DNA from 3 places in the Idiomarina sp. UBA4206 genome. Region 1 is predicted to be linked to each of the others. Evidence: predicted binding sites of a transcription regulator. Region 1 holds the regulator's gene; each other region holds the start of a gene.
The links. The regulator sigma-54, encoded in region 1, starts transcription at its own class of promoters, with help from an activator protein. The targets are predictions, from matches to a motif close to GTTGGCACGNNNNTNGNNT.

Region 1 (4,195 bases):
CGACGCAGTAAAAACCTAAATCCTCAAGGACTCGCAATGCGATGGTTTTACCTGAACCGGAACGACCACTAACAATGATCAGTTGCATGGCGACTGCTCACCTTCGCCAATAAATAATTGGTATAAGTCTTTGTCGGAGTCAGCCTGGCGTAGTGCACGTGTGCAGTCTTTGTCATTCATACGGCGAGCGACAGAAGCCAAAGTCTGCAAATGGTTTTCGTGTTCGGATTCTGGTACCAGAAGCGCGAAGATAATATCGACGGGTTGATTGTCGATAGAGTCAAACTCAATCGGCTCATCTAACGTGAGCAATACCGCAACCGGGTGGTTAGCATTGGGCAATCGGCCATGAGGAATTGCGATACCTAAGCCAATTCCCGTACTGCCCAGGCGCTCACGGTTCAATAGGCTCTCAAAAATGTCGTGGCGGGTAATGCCGGACAACTTAGGAGCTACGATTTGACTAATGGTTTCAAGCAGTCGTTTTTTACTTGCGCCCTCGACTGCACACTTGGTGCAGTCGGGACTTAACAATTCACTCAGTTGCATGGGTTAATGTTGTTTCATTTTTTCTTTGTGTTTAATCACCTGACGGTCCAGTTTATTGATTAAACCGTCGATGGCCGCGTACATATCGTCGTGTTTTGCGTCGGCAAAAATTTCACCGCCATTCACGTGCAGCGTAGCTTCCGCTTTTTGAATTGTTTTTTCAACATTTAGGATGACGTGAACATTAGTAATGTGGTCAAAATGTCGTTCCAGCTTGGCAAATTTTGTGTCTACGTAGTCACGTAAAGCTTCGGTAATATCGATGTGGTGACCGGTCAAATTAATTTGCATAACGTCTTCCTTCTTGCAGTTAACAAAGTTACAAAAGACTTTTGCGTTGGCTCGATGATGGAATGTTTAACGATTCCCGATACTTCGCAATTGTCCTCCTTGCTACTTGGATACCTTGTTCAGCTATCAGTTCAGCAATTTTGCTGTCACTTAACGGTTTACTGCGGTTTTCTGCAGCGACCATCTTCTTAATTAAAGCACGTATTGCAGTGCTTGAACACTCACCACCGCCCTCAGTGCTGACATGACTTGAGAAAAAGTATTTTAACTCAAACACGCCCCGCGGACAGTGTAAGTATTTCTGTGTTGTCACCCGCGAAATGGTGCTTTCGTGCATATCCACCGCTTCGGCGACATCGTTTAAAACCATAGGCTTCATGGCTTCTTCGCCATGCTCAAAAAAGCCTTGTTGGCGTTGCACTATGCAGTTGGCAACTTTTAGCAACGTGTCATTGCGACTTTCCAGGCTTTTTATAAACCAACGCGCTTCCTGCGTGTGGTTTTTTATGTACTGGCTGTCGGCTACTGACTTAGCTGCTTTACTCAAGGCCGCGTATTCTTCATTGACCTTTAATTTAGGTACGCTGTCGGGGTTCAATTCGACCATCCAACGCCCATTTTTTTTTGTCACAGCAACATCCGGAATGACATATTCAACGGGTTGTTGTGCAACTTGCTCACCCGGGTGGGGGTGCAACTGCTGAATCAAGCGCATGGTTTGACGCAAGTCGTCTTCCGAGAGCTTTAATTTACGCTGAATGGTGCGAAAATCCCGGCTGCCCAGTAAATCCATATGTTCAGTCACTAAACATAGAGCAATTTCTTTGTACTCAGTGTCGTCGCTTAGTTGTCGCAATTGGATGGCAAGGCATTCGCTGACGCTGCGTGCTCCCACACCTATTGGGTCGAAGTGCTGAATGCGTTTAAGCACCATACAAACTTCTTCGGCTTCCACCTCCGGAAGGCGCACCGCTTCAATAATCTCATCAACATCGACCATTAGATAGCCGTTGTCGTCTATGGCTTCGATAATGGCTTCAGCTATGGCGGTGTCTTCCTCAGAAAAGTGGGAAAGCTGCATTTGCCAAAGTAAGTGATCTTGCAACGACTCACTGGTCGAGCCCTGATAAACTTCAAAGTCACCGTCAAAAGACTTACCAGAGGACGCGGCCCCATTAACCGGTGTCTGGCTGGAGTAGGTGTCATCCCAACTGCTGTCTACCGGTAACTCGTCCGGCATTTCCTGAGTTTTTATAACGTCTGAGGTTTCTCGCTGACTGTCATCCCGCTCTTCGATATTTCGGGTTTCGGAATTGTCAGCTTCGTTGCTGGCATCGCCTTCAACTTCTAATAGAGGATTACTGTCCAGTGCATCCTGAATTTCAGCCTGAAGATCGAGCGAGGAAAGCTGCAGCAGGCGAATGGCCTGTTGAAGTTGTGGCGTCATGGTCAGATGCTGACCAATTTTTAGCTGCAGACTTTGCTTCATAATGACTGTCCCGGTTTCACGTTATAAGGTGAACTGCTCACCGAGGTAAACGTCTTTAACCTGTTGATTCGATAATATACTTTCTGCATCCCCACTGGCAATAAGTTCGCCATGACTAACGATATAGGCGTGTTCACAAACCGATAGGGTTTCACGAACATTATGGTCGGTAATCAATACGCCAATACCGCGTTGCTTTAAATGCTCAATGATTTTTTTGATATCAATGACGGATATGGGGTCGACACCAGCGAAAGGCTCATCTAAAAGAATAAAAGTGGGCTCTGCTGCCAGGGCCCGGGCTATTTCAACCCGTCGGCGCTCACCGCCTGACAGACTCATTCCCTGGCTGTTGGCAATGTGCCCAATATTAAACTCTTCGAGTAAGGCATCGAGCTGTTCTTCTCTGTCGTTGTCTGATAACGCTTTGCGGGTTTCTAAAATGGCCATCAGGTTGTCACGTACGGTGAGCTTTCTGAAAATAGAAGCTTCCTGTGGCAGGTAACCAATACCTCTGCGCGCCCGCTCATGCATTGGTAATAAAGTGAGGTCGTTATCATCCAGTAAAATCTGGCCTTTATCGCTGTTAACCAGTCCGACAATCATATAAAAGGTGGTTGTTTTACCGGCTCCATTAGGCCCTAATAATCCAATAACCTGTCCCTGGCTCACCTCCAGGCTAACGTCTTTAACAACCTGGCGACTTTTATAGCTTTTGGCTAAGTGTTTAACTCGTAAGGTTGCCATATTAAGGGTTCTCGTTATTTTTCTCGTTGGAGTCAGTTTTTGCCTTTGGCGTAAAAATGGTGATGACGCGACTGTCTTCTTCACCGGAACTGGTCGCGGTTATGGTTTGTTTGTCTAAATCATAGGTGATGAGATCACCACTGGAACTGCTGCTACCCTGAGAAATACGAGCTTTTCCGCTAAGCTCCAGGCGCTGTTCCGATTGAAAATAGGTAATTTTGTTGGCCTCTGCGTTTATCTTATTGCCATCATCCAGAGTCTGGCTGTAAGTAGCAGGAGTGCCTTCTGCAACAAAAGTATCGGCTTGTTCTGCATTCTCGCTGGCCGAGGCTTCAAGTCTGTCTGCTCTGATTAATAACGATCCCTGACGAATAATGACATTGTCCGTTAAAACTAGCCGGTTGTTTTTAATGTCCAGCTCTTCCTGGCTCGACTCTACCTCCATAGGCTGACTAAAGTCGGACTTACCCTGAGCCATAACTGCACAAGGCACCAAGGCAATAAGAGTAAAACTACTCAGCAGGCTGGAAAATCGTTTTAACATGTCTTTTTAGCTCCATTCGTTCAGCTTTCAGGTCAGCACTCATTCCGTTACCACGAATTAATAGCCGGGGTCCGTGAATGCTCACCGGGTGTTCGGTGCTCATTGATTGATTTTTCAAATCAACAATCAGGTATTCGGTTAACACTTGTTTAATTCGAGTATCAGGCTCTAACGCAAGGATTTCAACATCGCGCTCTAAAATAAGAGTTTGATCATCGTAGAAAGTCCCTTGTGCAGAGCTAACCTCCCAAATTTCGTCACCTTGTTCTGAGAAGACAGTGTACGTAGGCTGCTCGAGTTCGGTTAAGCCTATTTGATTATAATGCGACATCTTCTCTGACTTGATTTTATGTGCGAGTAAGCCGTCACTCTCAAAAATGCGGGTTTCCAGACCAAAAGCAGTGAAATCCGGTCGCATCATGCGGGTTGCGGTGGCATTATTGTCGTCTGCATCATCACCAAAAGGGCGCCAGACAAGCAAAAGCCCGGCACCGAATAGCAGAATAAGAATGACAGTAACTCGTCGGCTCACACACTGGCTCCTGTTGCCAGGTGCAGTTGGCCCTGACTGAGCA
Region 2 (4,195 bases), on a different contig from region 1:
CTATAGTCGAGCGGGCCCTGGAAATATTCGAGCCGCCGATTTATGTGCGTCACGAAGTGGTTCACAACAAGTATGTCGTCAGCAAGCTGCGCGATGCCGGTGCGGTATTTGTGGAAGAGTTGCACGAAGTGCCGGACGACCAAATCGTTATTTTTAGCGCTCATGGCGTTTCTCAGGCGGTCAGACAAGAAGCCAAAGATCGCGGTTTGAGGGTGTTTGATGCCACGTGTCCCTTGGTAACCAAGGTTCATATGGAAGTGACGCGTGCCAGTCGAAAGGGACATGAATGTGTACTCATTGGCCATGCGGGACACCCGGAAGTTGAAGGCACCATGGGTCAGTATAAGAACGCCGATGGTGGTATCTACTTAGTTGAATCGCCTGAAGACGTGAATAAACTGGAAGTGAAAGACTCGAAAAACCTCCATTATATGAGCCAGACAACCTTATCGGTTGATGACACCGCCGATGTTATAGAGGCTTTACGTCAGAAGTTTCCTGACATTAATGGTCCACGTAAGGACGACATCTGCTACGCCACTCAAAACAGGCAGGATGCGGTGCGTGAATTAGCCAGTGATGCCGATGTTATGCTTGTGGTGGGCGCACGTAATAGCTCAAACTCAAATCGCTTACGCGAACTTTCAGAGAAAATGGGAACTCCGGCTTATCTAATTGATGATGCCAGTTGTATCGACAAAGCCTGGTTAGAAGGTCACGATAAAGTTGCGGTAACCGCTGGCGCTTCTGCACCAGAAGTGTTGGTGAAGGAGGTTATTGCTAAGCTGCAGGAGTGGGGTGGTAAAACCGCCATTGAACTCAGTGGTCGTGAGGAAAATATCACTTTCTCAATTCCGCCAGAGCTAAGGCCGCACCCGGCAGCGTAACGCTAATATCTAGCGCACGAGCGATGCGTTTTAACGTATTGCTCCTTCTCACTTTTTCACATGAAAGCAATTGAGGAATCTTCGCAAAGCTGATACTTAAGTTATTGCTAATTTTATCGAGACAGCCAGATTTTCAATAAATACCTATTTTCTTCTCTCCAGGTTATTTCAACATCCATAGAAGCGTTGTTTTCGTCTATTGAATTAACATCTGAATGGATAATAAAACCGTTTGAAATGACTTCAGGTGATGGGGAAGAGCCATTTATCCAGTCAATATGGGTGTCTTGTATATAGCGATTCAAAACTTCGACGGCCTGGGCTTTGCGCTTTGCTTTTTCAATAGCGCCTAACCCAATCTGAAGCAGCTGCTGACTACTGACAGCCCAAATAGCGACTATTGCAGAAGCAACCAAGGTTTCGGTCAGGGAAAAACCTTTACTTTTGCGCTGACTCATAATGTTCTTTCTGTCGGTTAAAATCGGCTTCTAACTGGCCAGAAAGTACTTGCCACTGATGCTCTTGCTGAGCTTCCAGCATTTGCGCGTAGAAAAACAGGGCAGCGATGCTTGCGGAGCTTAGACTAATGAGTGTTACTAAGGTGAGTATTAACGCGAATCCTTTCGCTTGCATTGTGAACATCCTTCTCTGTGGTTAAGAGCATAGGGCTAAGAAAATATCGTTATGCTTCGTTTAAACGGTTGCTCTTGTACGCCGTTTTTAGTGACTCGTGAAATAATCAGTGTAATAAAAAGCTTTGAGGCGCCGTCAGCCACTGGCGGAACACTGGTTTCAACCATTAACTCCTGAACCTCAAACTGTGTCTTGTCGGTCAGTGACTGCCAACCATACCCTGAACAGTCCAGTGTCATAGGGTTATGCTGTAACTGGGAGTTCCTGACCCGAAAGCCAACCGACCCGCCGCTTTGGGTAGGGAAAATAAAGCAATTGCTTTGTGGATTTTGCACACTGCTCGCGATTGTCTGATTCAGGCTTTCAAAAAACTCATAAGAAACGGCTTGCCCACCCAGTATAAATTGAGCACTCGACACCGCACGAAACTGAGCGCCCTTTTGCCACTGCATTATTTGCTGAGTGGTAATCACAATAATAGAACCAAGTGCAGCAGCAATGAGTACTTCAACCAAGCTATAGCCATTACTTTTACTAACTAGCATAATGAGGTTCCGGGCAATGGCGAGCCAAGGCTAACGCAAGAGCGAATGCGACCTTTGCTGCTTATAATTACTTTTATCATTCTGTCACCGCTTACAATCCGGACATGCCCAGGTACAGCCGCACCGGAGTTACCGTAGAACTTGAGTGGACTTGCTGCGCTGTACGTCGATTCTGTCATTGCTTTAAAAACACTGGAGCGAGCGTCAAGAGGTACCAGTTCAGCAACTATTGAGCGCTGTTCCTTCTGTGCCTTTGCTTTTACTTGATGCAAATACAACAACCAGCGATTACTGGCCTGCTGCAACAGTAAGGTCTCCATTTGTTGACTCAATAACGGCATTGATAACGCACCTAAGCCAGCGCTAATTGTCAGTGCAATAAGCATTTCAACGAGGGAATAACCACGCACGGTAATAACCTTTTTGTTAAAGAGCAGAGAGTGTAGCTGCCAGACGATAAATATCTGTAGGCCAAAACGTATCAACGAGTCAGAAAATATTTAAAAAGCTGGCTCGATTCTTGAATGAAGCACCGCAGGTTCAACTTTTTGACGCAACAGGAAGACGTATGGCGGGCGGTGCCGAAAAGTTAGTAGGTTTAAGAAATTTCACGCAGAACAACGCGCATCTGATTAAAGGATTCGGAACGCCTGTGGCCATTATGGCCATTCTGGCGATGGTAGTTCTGCCAATTCCGGCCATGGTGCTGGATATTCTGTTCTCGTTTTCAATTACCTTGTCGCTGGTAGTTATGCTGGTGGCGGTTTATACCCAACGTCCGCTAGATTTCGCTGCGTTTCCGACGGTATTGCTTATTGCTACGGTCTTACGGTTAAGCCTTAACGTTGCCTCAACCCGTATTGTTTTGCTGGAAGGTCATAACGGCCCCGGCGCGGCGGGCTCAGTGATTGAAGCCTTCGGTAGCGTGGTCATAGGCGGTAACTACACCGTTGGTCTGGTGGTGTTTGCCATTCTGGTTATTATTAACTTTGTGGTTATCACCAAAGGTGCCGGCCGTATTTCAGAAGTTACTGCCCGTTTTACCCTTGATGCCATGCCGGGTAAACAGATGGCTATTGATGCCGACCTGAACGCGGGTTTAATCAATCAGGAAGAAGCCAAAGCCCGACGCAGTGACGTAACCCGTGAAGCCGATTTCTACGGCTCTATGGACGGTGCCAGTAAGTTCGTAAAAGGGGACGCCATAGCCGGTATCCTTATTCTCTTTATTAACATTATCGGCGGCCTGCTCATTGGTATGATCCAGTACGGCCTGACCTTTAATGAGGCCGTGGAAGTTTATACACTGTTGACCATTGGTGACGGCCTGGTCGCGCAAATCCCCTCTTTATTACTGTCGGTTGCTACCGCCATTATCATTACTCGCGAAAATGACAGTAAAGACATGGGTGATGCCGTTGTACTGCAACTGCTTGATAACCCCAAGGTTTTGGTCATTACCAGTGCGGTACTCTTTGCTATGGGTGTTATCCCGGGTATGCCACATCTGGCGTTCTTGAGTATGTCAGCGGTACTAGCCGGTGCAGCGTACTTTAAGCTTAAAAAGTCAAAAGTCGAAGAAGGCGAGCTGGTAGAGAAAGAACAGGAGCAGCAAGTCCAGCAGGCGCAGCAAAAAGAGCTTAGCTGGGACGATGTGCGCCATGTAGACACTATTGGTCTGGAAGTTGGCTATCGTTTAATTCCTTTGGTCGATAAGCAGCAGGGCGGCGAGCTCCTGTCACGCATAAAAGGCGTGCGTAAGAAGCAGTCACAGGAATTTGGTTTCCTGGTGCCAGCTGTTCATATCAGAGACAACCTGGATTTAGGCCCTAACAGTTACCGAATTACCCTAATGGGTGTGACTATGGGCGAAGCTGAAATTCGCCATGACTGGGAAATGGCGATTAACCCGGGTCAGGTTTTCGGCGAATTGGAAGGCGAAAAAACAACTGACCCTGCCTTTGGCCTGGATGCGGTCTGGATCCGTCCGGAACAACGAGAGCATGCGCAGACCCTGGGTTATACCGTGGTGGATGCGGCAACTGTGGTTGCAACACATTTAAGTCAAATAGTGACAAACCATGCGTCACAGCTACTGGGTCATGAAGAAGCACAAGAATTACTGGATCG
Region 3 (4,195 bases), on a different contig from region 1:
GCCTCGCTATTCAGCTGCATCAGGTGCTGGCGAGCTTGCTCTGCTTTGTTATTCCCTACGCTGCTTTCGGTGAACAGAATTTGGCGTTGCAGGTTATGACGGTCAATTACATCGTCATCGACTAAGGTGATCTTTCCAACGCCAGCGGCGGTTAAATAAGGCGCAACGGCGCAGCCTAATCCGCCCAGGCCAATGATGACCAGATGGGCGTTTAGTAACCTTTCCTGGCCTTCTAAGTCCATAGCCGGTAGGGCAATGTGCCGGTTGTACTTCAGCATCTGCTGATGAGAAAGGGTTTTACTCATAACGAGTTTCCATTATTTTCAGGTACAAATTCAGGGCGAGTGGCCAGCCAGTAACCCACGGTGAGTAAGACCACACCCACCAGCCCTTTTAACCACACGGGAACCTGTGGAACCAATAACCATAACACCAAATAACCTGTTGCCATCATAATCAGGGCTATGACTTTGGAACGGCGTTTTATGACGCGATTATCGCGCCAGGCTCTAATATCCGGACCGTATTTTGGGTGGTTAATCAGCCAGGCCTCCAAACGAGGCCAACCCTTGCTGGCAGCCCAGAGCGCGGCAATAAGAAACGGAACAGTCGGCATTACCGGCAGGGCAATACCAATCAGCCCCAGTAGCACAAAAAATAGAGCCAGAGCGCGCCAGAGCAACCGAATCAACAACTCCCGGGTCATGACTTCATTCCCAACCGGCCTGCCATTTTGTGCAGGTTACTGGCGTCCAGTTGCAGGTCTTTAGCAGCTTGACTCCAGCTGTTGTTATGCCGACTCAAAGCCGCTTCAATCATTTTTCTTTGGGTGTAGCTAACCGCCTCCTTCATGGAAACGCTATGCACTGGCAACTCGGCTCCGCCGCTGTTTTTATCCGAATCCAGAGCGGTCGACATGGGTAACTGAACGTCGAGATCCAACATTTCCGGCTCAATGGTCGCAATATCGGTTTTCTCAACACCATGGCTCAGCAGCTTAATGGCTGCGCGACTTATTACGTGCTCCAGTTCGCGCACATTACCCGGCCACTGATACTGCTGTATGGCCAGTTCCGCTTCCGGTGATAACCGTAAAGCACGAAGCCCCAGGCGCGCGCGGTTTAACTCAAGAAAGTGACCGGCCAGAATCGACACATCGTCATCGCGCTCACGCAAAGGAGGTATGGGTAACGGGTAAACCGACAGGCGGTGGTATAAATCCGCACGGAAGGTTTCATTACTGACTTGCTGGCGCAGGTTACGGTTGGTGGCTGCTATCAGGCGCACGTCTACTTTACGATACTTGTCCGAACCCAGTCTCTGTATTTCTCCGTTTTGCAGAACCCGTAGCAGCTTGGCCTGTATCGACAGTGGCAGTTCGCCCACTTCATCCAGAAATAAGGTGCCGCCATGAGCCGCCTCAAAGCGCCCGGAACGGTCACTGGTAGCACCGGAGAAAGCGCCTTTAACATGACCAAAGAGCTCACTTTCAGCTAAGGATTCTGGCAGCGCAGCACAGTTAACATAAATAAGTGGCATATCGCTGCGCTGCGACAATAAGTGAAGTTCGCGTGCGAAGAGTTCTTTACCGACGCCGGTTTCCCCTAAAAGCAGTACCGGTAAGTCAGCACCGGCGACAACTCTAAGTTCTTTCAGAACACCTTCTATGGCTTTGCTCTGACCAATAATTTCAGAATCGTTGGTTTCCGTCGCTCCGGATTGCGGCATGGCGCGTTGTTGCCCCTGACGCAAGGCTCTGACGTTTTGCTCAAGCTGGCCAATACGCACCGCTGTTTCAACGAATAAACTGAACTTTTGCAGCTCGAGTATGGAATCATCGGTAAAGGTGCCCGGCTGCAAGGCATCTAATGTCAGCACCCCCCAGCATTTGTTTTCCAGGTACAAGCTGATTCCCATGCAGTCGTGTACGGGCAGTGCATTACCCGGCTGCTCCGCTAATAAACCGTCATAAGGGTCTGGTAACGAAGAGTCATGCTCAAACCTTACCGGGCTGCGGGAAGCCAGCAGTGCTGCCAGCCGTGGGTGTTGCGCAACCACGAAGCGACGACCCAGAGCTTCGCGCACCAGGCCCTGAATAGCGACGGGTTGAAGTACCTCGTTATCCAGTTTCAGTAACACCACCGCCCCACAGTTGAAATGACGGCGTAAGGTATTGACCAAATTCTGTAAACGAACGGCGGCAGGCTGCTCGGTCAGCAGGTCTGCTAATAGACTTTCTTGTAACATGGTTAAATTGACTGCTCAGGTTAAAAAGACCCTTATTGGTTGGGTTGATAGTACCTTGGCACCCCGGAGAGTCAATAATCACAATGGGGTAGAAGCTGGCCTGTTTGTTGCAATCAACAGCCATAGCGAGAGTTTAGATCGTTAAGTAACGGCTGAAAATTTTAATTTAGCAAACAGGAGTTACCCCATGAATACTTTAAATGAACGTTTACAAGCTGCTGAACAGAAATGGCAGGATTCTGGCTCACAGGAATTAATCGAGCACATCTATTTACGCTTTCATCAACGTCATCGCGAGCAGTTACCGGAACTAAAGCAGTTAGCTATGCGCGTGGAAGAGGTTCACGGTGATCATGCCGAAGCGCCTAATGGTCTGGCTGAGCACTTAGACAATATGTTGCAGGAGCTGGAAAGCCACATGATGAAAGAAGAACAAATTCTGTTCCCAATGTTGTCGCGCGGAGTTTATCCAAGCGGGCCAATTTCAGTCATGGAAGAAGAGCACGTGCAGCACGAAGATGAAATCAATAAAATTGATGAACTGACCAACAACCTGACTTTGCCTGAAGGCGCCTGTGGCACCTGGACTGCGCTTTATAACGGCCTGAAAGAGTTGCAGGACGACTTACGCGAGCATATTTACCTGGAAAACAACGTGCTTTTTGTCGAGAAGAAAGCGGCAGCACCGGTACACGGTAAAGATTTTTGCTGTGGGTCTTGTCAGTAATTTTGCTTAAAGTACATCACCTTTTCCAGGTACCGGCGGCTTTCAGCCAAAGGGTGTTTTGAAGTTAAGTCCCGGTAAATAACGCCGGGCTGACTTCGGTTCATTATCTGTATGGCTCTGTTGCGGTTGGATGAAAAGGTTTTTAGTACATTGCCGGCGCCGCCGTTATATGCGGAGACTATAGCGTATTCGCGGCTGCTTGGGTTTCGTACGCCTTTTAAATATTGGGTGTTGAGAATGTATAAGTAGGCACTGCCTATATCAATGTTCTGGGCGGGGTCAAACAGCTGCTCAGAGGTTGGTTGGCCGGGAACTTCACGTACCCGCTCAAAGACATCTCGCCCGGCGGTAGCTGCCACCACCTGCATTAAGCCATAAGCATTGGCATGGCTTACCGCATAAGGGTTGAAGCTGCTTTCGGTTTCAATAATGGCGTAAATAAGCTCAGGCTCAATATCGTAGCGCTTCGCGGCTGCTATCACGTAATCGGAATATTGGTGTTTGCGTAGCGATTTATGATCGTCCACCAGCGCAATTTGTACTTCATAAACGTCGTTGTCTTTGGCACGGCGAGTACGAAGCTTGTTGTTAACTAAATACTCAGCAAAACGCTTTGCTCGCCACTGGTATTCGACCACCACATTGTCCTGGTCAACAACCTGACCTCGTAAAAAGGGCTTTCCTGAACCTTCCGGCTCTTTATCGGTAAATATATCCACGGCGGTGAGATCTGCCGGTGTCAGCAGCGTGCGTACAATCGCCGCCTGCAATTTTTGCCGGGTTTCGGCGGGATTGTTGCTGTCATGCAAAGTGGCTACGGTCAGCAGGCCTTGCTCAAAATCAACAACGGCTTTGGCATGAAAGTTATCGCTGTATTTAACGTACTTTTTCTCGCTGGGAACCGTGTCCTTTTCTTCACCCCAAATGGCTTCGGCAACGGTACGAAGGTCGCGCAGCGCTTTGCGCAGATCTTCAATATCGCTAATAAGCTGACGGGGGTTGCTGCGGTAGCTATTGAGACGCTCACGAGCTAACGACTCAACAACCGCTGTGGGGTCATTTCCGCTGAGGATACCGGAAGTAACTACTCGCCTGACGTTATTAGGTGTCACTTCACAGCCGGCCAGAATTATTGTGGTAGTTAAAGCCACCATTAGAGTGATTATTTGAGTCTTTTTATTCATAGCGCCTAAATTGAGCTTCACTTCCCTTGTTCAAGCT

Region 2: flhA (flagellar biosynthesis protein FlhA) is a predicted target of sigma-54. The motif match lies at 2,573-2,591, and genes of this name have one in related genera.
Region 3: B3180_RS11205 (hemerythrin domain-containing protein) is a predicted target of sigma-54. The motif match lies at 2,342-2,360, and genes of this name have one in related genera.

The regions. Positions count from the first base shown of each region.
Region 1 is NZ_DFTS01000060.1:44,954-49,148, forward strand. Features, by position in the region: partial or broken gene B3180_RS12495 (RNase adapter RapZ) at 1-88, opposite strand, end outside; gene ptsN (PTS IIA-like nitrogen regulatory protein PtsN) at 79-549, opposite strand; gene hpf (ribosome hibernation promoting factor) at 553-840, opposite strand; gene B3180_RS12510 (RNA polymerase factor sigma-54) at 869-2,329, opposite strand; gene lptB (LPS export ABC transporter ATP-binding protein) at 2,351-3,076, opposite strand; gene lptA (lipopolysaccharide transport periplasmic protein LptA) at 3,078-3,620, opposite strand; gene lptC (LPS export ABC transporter periplasmic protein LptC) at 3,589-4,152, opposite strand.
Region 2 is NZ_DFTS01000043.1:121,350-125,544, reverse strand. Features, by position in the region: gene ispH (4-hydroxy-3-methylbut-2-enyl diphosphate reductase) at 1-887, shown strand, start outside; gene B3180_RS09705 (PulJ/GspJ family protein) at 1,001-1,345, opposite strand; gene B3180_RS09700 (Type II secretion pathway-like protein) at 1,326-1,520, opposite strand; gene B3180_RS09695 (PulJ/GspJ family protein) at 1,556-2,065, opposite strand; gene B3180_RS09690 (prepilin-type N-terminal cleavage/methylation domain-containing protein) at 2,059-2,475, opposite strand; gene flhA (flagellar biosynthesis protein FlhA) at 2,634-4,195, shown strand, end outside.
Region 3 is NZ_DFTS01000055.1:1,187-5,381, forward strand. Features, by position in the region: gene B3180_RS11190 (HesA/MoeB/ThiF family protein) at 1-305, opposite strand, end outside; gene B3180_RS11195 (YbaN family protein) at 302-706, opposite strand; gene norR (nitric oxide reductase transcriptional regulator NorR) at 703-2,247, opposite strand; gene B3180_RS11205 (hemerythrin domain-containing protein) at 2,435-2,974, shown strand; gene B3180_RS11210 (murein transglycosylase domain-containing protein) at 2,968-4,158, opposite strand.